2 regions of the Arthrobacter sp. TmtSoilC79 genome follow, and region 2 is predicted to be linked to the other one. Evidence: riboswitches for the same ligand, from Rfam matches in the RefSeq annotation. Region 2 holds a riboswitch; the other holds the start of a gene.

Region 1 (4,405 bases), 1.2 Mb from region 2:
CACCGGGTTCATCGATCGCGCCCTGGTGGCAGCCTACGACGCCGGCATTGAGCCGTTGCTCCTTATCACCAAGGCGGATGTCAAGGATCCAGCGGAACTGCTCGCCAACTACCTCAGCCTGGACTTCCCGGTGATCATCAGCCGCACCGCCGACTCCGAAGCAGGCGGCATCGACGCCCGATCCGACGACGGCCTCTCGGCCCGGCTGGACAGGGATGCCGTAGCGCAGCTGCGCTCCCACCTCGGCGGAAAAGTCACCGTGATGCTCGGCCATTCAGGCGTCGGCAAGTCCACCATGGTCAATGCCCTGACGGGGGCAGAGCGGGCCACCGGCGGCGTCAATGCCGTCACAGGCCGTGGCCGGCATACTTCCTCCTCCGCCTTGGCCCTGAAACTATCCGACGCCCCGGCCGGCAGCTGGATCATCGACACTCCCGGCATCAGGTCCTTCGGCCTTGCCCACGTGGATCCGGACCGGATTCTGCATTCCTTCCCGGATCTCGAGCCTGGAACCGAGGCTTGCGAACGGGGCTGCAAGCACGATGCCACCGCCATCAACTGTGGACTGGATTCATGGGTGAACGAGGGCCATGCCGGACCGTCGGGTGTGGCGCGGTTGGCTTCGCTGCGCCGGCTGCTGGGTGCGGACCCACGGTTGGAAGCAAAAGAGACCAAGGAACTGGGCACCGTCAACTGATCGTTTGGGGCTTCACCTCCCCCCGCAGCGAATGTTTCAGGATAGTTTGGTGGCATGACCCATCCCGTTTCCACCTACAACGATGACCTGCGCCTTGCCCACGTCCTCGCTGATTCCGTCGATGCCCAAACCATGGATCGCTTCAAGGCTTTGGACCTCAAGATCGAAACCAAGCCCGACCTCACCCCTGTCACTGACGCTGACAAAGCGGCCGAGGAAGCCATCCGGGGTCAACTCTCGCGTTCGCGTCCCCGCGATGCAGTCCTGGGTGAGGAATTTGGCAGCACCGGACATGGCTCGCGCCGTTGGATCATTGATCCCATCGATGGCACCAAGAACTTTGTCCGGGGTGTACCGGTGTGGGCTACGTTGATCGCGTTGGTTGATGAGGGAGAACCGGTTGTGGGTGTTGTCAGCGCCCCCGCCTTGGGCAAGCGCTGGTGGGCCGCCAAGGACATGGGTGCCTACATGGGCCGGTCCCTGGCTGCGGCCACGCGGTTGAAGGTCTCCAACGTCACCCAGCTCTCCGATGCCTCGTTGTCGTACTCGAGCCTGTCCGGTTGGAAGGAACGCGGCAACCTGGACGAGTTCCTTGGACTGACGGAGGACGTCTGGCGAACCCGCGCCTACGGTGACTTTTGGTCCTACTGCCTCGTCGCCGAGGGTGCCGTGGACATCGCCTGCGAGCCCGAACTGAACCTCTACGACATGGCGGCCCTCGTCCCGATCGTGACTGAGGCCGGTGGCCGCTTTACCTCCCTTGAAGGCGAGGACGGCCCTTTCGGCGGCAACGCACTGGCGACCAATTCAATCCTGCACTCAGAGGTACTCAAGCGTCTCAACCCAGGTTTGGACGATCTCCTCTAGTTCCAGTCCGCTGGCAACGTTTAGGTCCTTTCAGCGAATATTCGACGGCAGATGCCCCCTTTGGTGGGCGTCTGCCGTTTTTTCTTCGTCAAAGTTCCGTTTTACAAGCCTGCCGTAACAAAGTGCTTAACATTGCGCGGCGACTTTGGAGGGCCGCTGGAGGTGCCCTAACCTTTTTTACAGGTCACGAGTGCCAGCGCTAAACCCCGGTTTGCTGGCCGGCAACCCTCCATTCGCGGTGGGGTGCCCCGGGTGACGACCCGGCCGGTCCGGAACGGATGCGGCAAGCGCGGATCCCCTATGGGGGTCCCTCTTGAATGAGGTCCCATGAGTACCGTCACGTTCGATGCCAACGCCATTCCTTCCTTTGTCGAAGAAGCCCCGTCACCGGCAGCTGCTGCAATCCGCCCGCTCGCCGCGGTCACAGGCGCCGAGCTGCAGGCCCCGCTGATCCAAGGCGGCCACGTTCGTTACGCCAACCTGGACTATGGAGCATCGGCTCCGGCGCTGACCATCGTCTCTGCATATCTCAACGAGGTCCTGCCCTACTACGCCAGCGTGCACCGCGGCGCTGGTTATGCTTCACAGATCAGTACCTCGGTCTATGAAAACTCGCGGAACATCGTGCGCGACTTCGTGGGTGGGCGCCCGGACGATTCCGTCATTTTTACGCGGAACACCACCGATTCCCTGAACCTTTTGGCCGGCTGCCTTCCGCAGACCGATGGCCGGTTCTCCGGCGAAGTCCTCTACCTGGACATCGAGCACCACGCCAACCTGCTCCCCTGGCAAGGCGTACCGCACCGCAGCGTGGTAGCGGCCTCCACATTGACTGCCACGCTGGACAAGCTTCGTGCCGAGTTGGCGCAGGGCGGGGTCAGCCTGCTTGCTGTCACCGGTGCCTCGAACGTCACCGGTGAGATCCTCCCGATAGCCGAACTCGCTTCTCTGGCACATGAGTACGGCGCCAGGATCGTGGTGGATGCAGCCCAGCTGGCGCCCCACCGCAGGATCAACATCACCGAAGCCGACGTCGACTACATCGTTTTCTCGGGCCACAAGTTGTACGCGCCCTTCGGTGCCGGTGTAGTGGTGGGCCGTCCGGACTGGCTCGACGCCGGCACCCCGCACCTGGCCGGTGGAGGCGCCGTCCGTGAAGCCCGACTGGACTCCGTCAGTTGGGCCACCGGACCCGCCCGTCACGAGGGCGGCTCCCCCAACGTGCTCGGCGCCGCAACCCTTGCACGGGCGACGCAGGTCCTCGCCGGACTGGACCAGGAGGCCTGGCACTCCCACGAGGCCGCCATCCGCTCCTACCTGGTGGACGGTCTTGAGGCCATTGACGGAGTGACGGTCCACCGGATCTTCTCCGACTCCGTGGACACCATTGGCGTCGTCAACTTCTCCGTGGAAGGATTCGACGCCGGTTTGGTCGCCGCCTACCTGGCCGCCGAGCACGGCGTTGGCCTCCGGGACGGCCGCTTCTGCGCCCACCCGTTACTCAAGCGCCTGGGCCTTCCCTCGGGATCCCTGCGTGCAAGCTTTGGCGTTGGCTCCCGCCTGGAGGACGCCACAAGGCTGCTGGCGGGCATCGAGAACCTCAAGGACAACGGACTTGGCTGGGACTACGTGGTGGACGAAGGCCGCTGGGTACCTGCCAATGACCACCGCACCTACCCCGAGTGGGCTCCCAATACTCCCGGCACAGCTGGTGCCGCTCCCTGCACCGTGGACTAGAGCGCCACCGCCGACTAAGACATCACCGTGGGGCAAGCCGCTCCATCGGGACCGGTGGGCTTCCCGGACGTGAGGCATCAGGTCGTGTCCGCTGCGGTAAATTCGTAGGGTACCTTTTTGGCGAGCCTGTGAAGGAGTCTTTGGTGGCGATACGTTCTACGGCTGCCTCGAACGGGCGGCCCGCCATTCCCGCACCGGCCGGACCACGTGGACCCAAGCTTCATGCCCACCGCCGCCATGAATTCGGCCAAAGCTTCCAGGATGGCGGAGAGCACTACGATCGCGTACGGCCCGGGTATCCCCTGGACTCCGTCGAGTGGCTGGTTCCCGAAGGAGCCGGGACAGCCGCAGACATCGGAGCGGGGACGGGCAAGTTCACGGCACTGCTCGTGGAGCGCGGACTGGACGTTGCCGCCGTCGATCCTTCCACCGACATGCTGGACCAGCTGCGGAAGTCCCACCCCAACGTCGTCGCGTTGGAGGGAACTGCCGAGTCAACCGGACTGGCGGACTCAGCATTCGACGTCGTCAGTGTCGCCCAGGCCTGGCACTGGTGCGAACCGCTCGCAGCGAGTACGGAAATTGCCCGAATCCTGAGGCCGCATGGCACCTTGGGCCTGATCTGGAACCAGTTGGATACCGAGGTCCCCTGGGTACATCGGCTCTCGCGCATCATGCATGCAGGGGATGTCCACAAGCCTGGCTTCCGGCCAGTCGTCGGCCCGGAGTTCACCGGCCTGGAAAGTCACTTCACCCGGTGGGAAGACGCCTTGACGCCGAACGACATCATGGAGTTGACCAAATCCCGGAGCTATTACCTCCGGGCCAACGATGCCACGAGGGCCAAAGTGATGGGGAACCTGGAATGGTACCTCTACGAGCACCTCGGATACGTGGCCGAAGAGACCATCAAGGTGCCGTACGTGACCCAGACGTGGCGTGCATCCAGGAACTCCGGACCCCTTCCACGGTAGGCTTGGGATGTGAAGACCAGTACGCCCTCCTCCTCGATCGAGGACTACGTCAAGGTCATCTACTCCTATACGGAGTGGCAAGACAAGCCGATTACATCCTCCCAGCTTGCCCAGCGCCTTGGTGTGGCCA
Region 2 (4,405 bases):
CGCGGCCTTGATTGCGGTGCTGGTGCGGGCTTTGGTGGAGACGGCTTCCCTGGAAATGCTCGACGGCGTTGAGCCCACCCCGGTGCCCACGGCACTCCTGCGGATGGCAAGTTGGCAGGCCAGCAATGCCGGGCTGCGCGGAGATCTTCTGGATTTCGGTGATTTCCGGCCACGTCCGGCAGCGGAAGTGGTGTGGGCGTTGGTGGATTATGTGAGCCCGGTCCTGGATGACCAGGGCGAATTGGAACTGGTCAAGGCCGGCATCCAGGAGTTGCTGGATCGGGGCAATGGCGCCCACGAGCAGCGGGAAGCGGCGGTGCGCTTTACCAACAGGAGGCACGGCGGTCAGAGCCAGGCGGGTAGTCCGCCTACCGCGGAAGCCTTGGCCGCCGTCGTCGGGCATGCAGCGAAGGTGACGGTCCGCGGAACCTCTGCCGACGCGCACAAGGAGCCCGCGCCGACGCTGGCCAGGGTCAGGCGGCCCTAGGTCCGCAGGTTTCCCCGGTCTTCCGTGGACTTCGCCACCGTGCCGGCAGCGTTGACTGCTCCGGCACGGTGGGAAGGAAGGATGCTTCCCCGGCTGCAGGATCAGACCTGCTTGAGGGCCTTCTCCAGGTCCAGGATGAGGTCGTCCACGTCTTCCAGGCCCACAGACAAACGGACCACGCCGTCGCTGAGGCCGATCGCGGCCCGGCCCTCCGGACCCATGGCCCGGTGGGTGGTGGTGGCCGGGTGGGTGATGAGTGACTTGGAGTCACCGAGGTTGTTGGAAATGTCCACCACGCGCAGCCCATCGAGCAAGGCGAACGCAGCCTCCTTGGCTGAGCGTCCGGCCGAAGGCGACAACTCGAACGTCAGCACCGTACCGCCGGCCTTCATCTGTTTCGCGGCAAGCTCGTACTGCGGGTGGGACTTCAGCAGCGGGTATTTGACCCAGCTGATGGCGGGTTGCTGCTCAAGCCACTCTGCGATCTTCAAAGCCGATGCCGAGCTGTGGTTTACCCGCAGGCCGATGGTCTCCAAACCCTTGGTCAGCACCCAGGCATTGAACGCGGACAGCGACGGGCCGGTGTGCCGCATGAGCTGCTTGACCGGGCCGTCGATGAACTCCTTGGTCCCCAGGATCGCGCCGCCCAGAACACGGCCCTGGCCGTCGATGTGCTTGGTGCCTGAGTACACAATCACGTCCGCGCCCAGCTCACCGCAGCGCTGCAGCAGGGGAGTGGCGAAGACGTTGTCGACGACGACGGTCGCCCCGGCGGCATGCGCCAGTTCGCTGACGGCCGCGATGTCCACGATTTCCTGCATGGGGTTGGACGGTGACTCGAAGAAGACGGCGGTGGTCGGCTCCGAGAGGGCTTCACGCCATTGGTCCAGATCCGGGCCATCCACGAATACCGTCTCCACGCCCCAGCGGGGCAGGATCTCATTGAGGATCACAAAGCAGGAACCGAACAAGGAACGGGCGGCCACCACGCGGTCGCCGGCAGCCAGCAAGGCACCCAAGGCGGTGAACACCGCGGACATGCCGGACGCCGTCGCAAAGCATGCCTCGGTTCCTTCGAGCAGCCGCAGCCGCTCCTGGAAGGTGGCCACGGACGGGTTGCCGTAGCGGGAGTAGACGAAGCGTTCGTCCTCGCCGGTGAAGGCACGTTCGGCCGCAGCGGCTGACTCATAGACAAAGCCGGAGTTCAGGAAAACCGGCTCGGAGGTTTCCTGGAAATTGGTACGGTCAAGACCACCGCGAACGGCCTGGGTGTCAGGGCTCCAGCCGGCGGCGTCGGGATTGAATGTCACTTACTCGGTCCCCAGGTTCGTCGGCAGGCCGCGGTTTTTCCAGCCGTTTACGGTGCGCTCGCCGTAGCGGTCCGGTTCGCCTTCAAAGCCTTCAAGGACGTTGTAGGCCGTGAAGCCGGCTCGCGTCGCGGCGATCGCGGCGGAGATGGAGCGCTGGCCGGAGCGGCAGATGAAGACGAGCTCCACGGCTTCGTCCTCGGGTGCCTGCTGCTGCAGGTCCTCGATGAAGCGGGAGTTGGGGATGCCGCCGGCGAGGTTCCACTGGATGAAGAGGGGATCGTTCTCCGTGGCTTTGGTGTCCGGGATGCCGATGTGGGCCCATTCGCCCTCGGTGCGGACATCCACCAGGATGGCGCCTTGTTCAAGCTTGGCCCACGCGTCCTGTGGGGTCAGGTCACCTGCGTAGCTCATGCGTGGCCCTCGAATGCTTCTTCGTCGTCGTAGTTCTCAAGCTGGTCCACTGCGTTGGCTACGGCCGCGTCAGCGTTGGCGATCGCAGCGGGAAGGACAATGGCTTGGGCAACAATGACGGTGGTGCCGTTGAACGTTGCTGCCGGGCTGCCATGGAGCACATAGCCCTCGGCGAGTGCGCTATGGATACGCTCACAAAATTCACGGTTGTCCGGGCCTGTAATCAGGCGGTAGGAGAGTTTTTCTTCAGTGGGTTCAGGCATTGCTGGTGCTCCTCAGTCACGCTTGCAGTTCGAATTTGTCGATACGCCGAGTAGTCACCTGAGGCACCCCGCCGGAGAGAGGGTTGCCGACCAGCAAGTCAGGGCTTTGCGCTGGTACTCATTACTCAAGAAAAACGTAACATCGACCGGCCTTGGGCCGCACTTGCGTGCTGTTCTCCGGCCGTCATGTTGCGTAATCGGGGGCTGCCCGGGACCTCACCAAATGTGACGTCCCGGGAGCATAATTGACCCAGTACGACCCCCTGTAACTTCGCATGAAATCAGGTCGCGGTGAACGGACAGAGCAGTTCTACACTCAAGCCCATGCTGCACTTTGGATGGTTTGTAGGCCACGGATTCGGTGTCCAGGGGTGGGGGACGCCGGGCTACGGCCTGGGCTACGACTGGAAGAAACCCGCCCTGTACCAGGACGCAGTCCGGGCGTTCGAACAATCCGGTTTGGACCTCTTCATCATTGAGGATTCCCTCACCGTGCCGGACACGTACGGCGGATCGGCGGAGGTCTCCCTGGCTCATGCCTCCTTCGCGCCCAAGCATGATCCCCTGGCGCTGGTCCCGTATCTTCTGTCCGCCACCGAGCACCTGGGGATCGTCCCGACGGTCAGCGCGTCCTTTTATCCGCCCTTCACAGCCGCCCGGCTCCTGGCCACGCTGCAACACTTCTCGGAAGGGCAGCTGGGCTGGAACGTGGTGACGTCCGGCAGCGACCTCGCCGCGCAGAACTACGGGCTGGACCAGCAGATCGAACACGACCTCCGGTATGAAAAGGCGGAGGAATTCGTCGACGTCGTCAGGCGGCTCTGGCGGAGTTGGGAACCTGGCGCTGTGGTTGAGGATGTGGAAGCCGGCATGTTCGCGGACCACAGCAAAGTGCATCCGATCAACCACCACGGCGACTTCTTCAAGGTACGCGGTCCCCTGAACACGGCGCCTTTGCCTGAAGAACCCGTGTTGGTGCAGGCCGGCGCGTCACCGCGGGGGAAGGCGTTCGCAGGTGGCCATGCCGACGTCGCCATTGCCTTGGCCCGCGGCGTTGACGGTATGAAGGCCTACCGGGACTCCATCCGTGCCGAGGCCGCCAAGGCAGGCAGGAACCCCGACGACGTCAAGGTACTTTTCGTCCTGAAGCCCACCGTGGTTGGCTCAACTGCCGAAGCTGAGGACTTGCGGGCCCAGCGCCGTGAACTCACCCAGCGGGACATCGACAGCCAGCTCAACTCCATTTCGTATCTTTCGGTGATCGACTTCAAACAATTCGACCTCGATGCTCCACTGCCGGAACTGAGTACCAACAGCAACCAGGGGACCTTGGAACACTTCGCCAAGGCGGCGCCTCCCGGTTCCACTTTGCGTGAGATCCTGCAGGCCCGGAGCGGCGGGGCAGGGGATTCGATCATCGGCACCGTGGGCCAGATTGCCGACTACCTTGAGTCCACCGGCTCCGAGGTGGGCGGCGACGGGTTCCTCTTTTCCGGTTTCGTGGATCCGGTGACGGTCCATGGGGTACTGGATAAACTCACTCCCGAACTGCGGCGCCGTGGCCTGTTGAGGAAGAGTTACGGCAATGGTGGGTTCCGGCAGAACCTCCTGGACTTTTGATGGCCTCTGCTGGGCCCCGCGCCCTTCATTTGGGAACGACGCCGATTTCCGCGCGGAGTGTTGCCCTAACGGCTGAGTCCTCGTTCCACGTGAAACTCAACCAAGATGCGTTGACTCTGATGACCCGCTCACGGGATGTTCTGGAGCATGCGGCGGCCTCCGGACAGCGGGTCTACGGGCTCAACACTTTGCTTGGATCCGGCAGGGATACCGCTGTGGAGGAGAAGTCGCTGCTGGCGTATCAAATCCAAGTCGTCAGGTATCACAACAGCGGCGTGGGCTCCTACTTGGACCGTTCCGCTGCCCGCGCTGTG

What was found. Region 2 has a riboswitch for S-adenosylmethionine ahead of AC6JA3_RS02740 (DUF1737 domain-containing protein). Riboswitches for the same ligand answer to the same signal wherever they lie in the genome.
Region 1: it holds a riboswitch for S-adenosylmethionine, as region 2 does, so the genes downstream of both, AC6JA3_RS08025 (aminotransferase class V-fold PLP-dependent enzyme) here and AC6JA3_RS02740 (DUF1737 domain-containing protein) in region 2, are expected to answer to the same signal.

The regions. Positions count from the first base shown of each region.
Region 1 is NZ_AP046051.1:1,729,974-1,734,378, reverse strand. Features, by position in the region: gene rsgA (ribosome small subunit-dependent GTPase A) at 1-697, shown strand, start outside; gene hisN (histidinol-phosphatase) at 752-1,564, shown strand; SAM riboswitch class IV at 1,747-1,860, shown strand; gene AC6JA3_RS08025 (aminotransferase class V-fold PLP-dependent enzyme) at 1,892-3,301, shown strand; gene AC6JA3_RS08020 (class I SAM-dependent methyltransferase) at 3,451-4,275, shown strand; gene AC6JA3_RS08015 (metal-dependent transcriptional regulator) at 4,285-4,405, shown strand, end outside.
Region 2 is NZ_AP046051.1:566,506-570,910, forward strand. Features, by position in the region: gene AC6JA3_RS02725 (glutamate--cysteine ligase 2) at 1-487, shown strand, start outside; gene AC6JA3_RS02730 (O-succinylhomoserine sulfhydrylase) at 589-1,797, opposite strand; gene AC6JA3_RS02735 (rhodanese-like domain-containing protein) at 1,798-2,208, opposite strand; gene AC6JA3_RS02740 (DUF1737 domain-containing protein) at 2,205-2,471, opposite strand; SAM riboswitch class IV at 2,485-2,597, opposite strand; gene AC6JA3_RS02745 (NtaA/DmoA family FMN-dependent monooxygenase) at 2,763-4,091, shown strand; gene AC6JA3_RS02750 (aromatic amino acid ammonia-lyase) at 4,091-4,405, shown strand, end outside.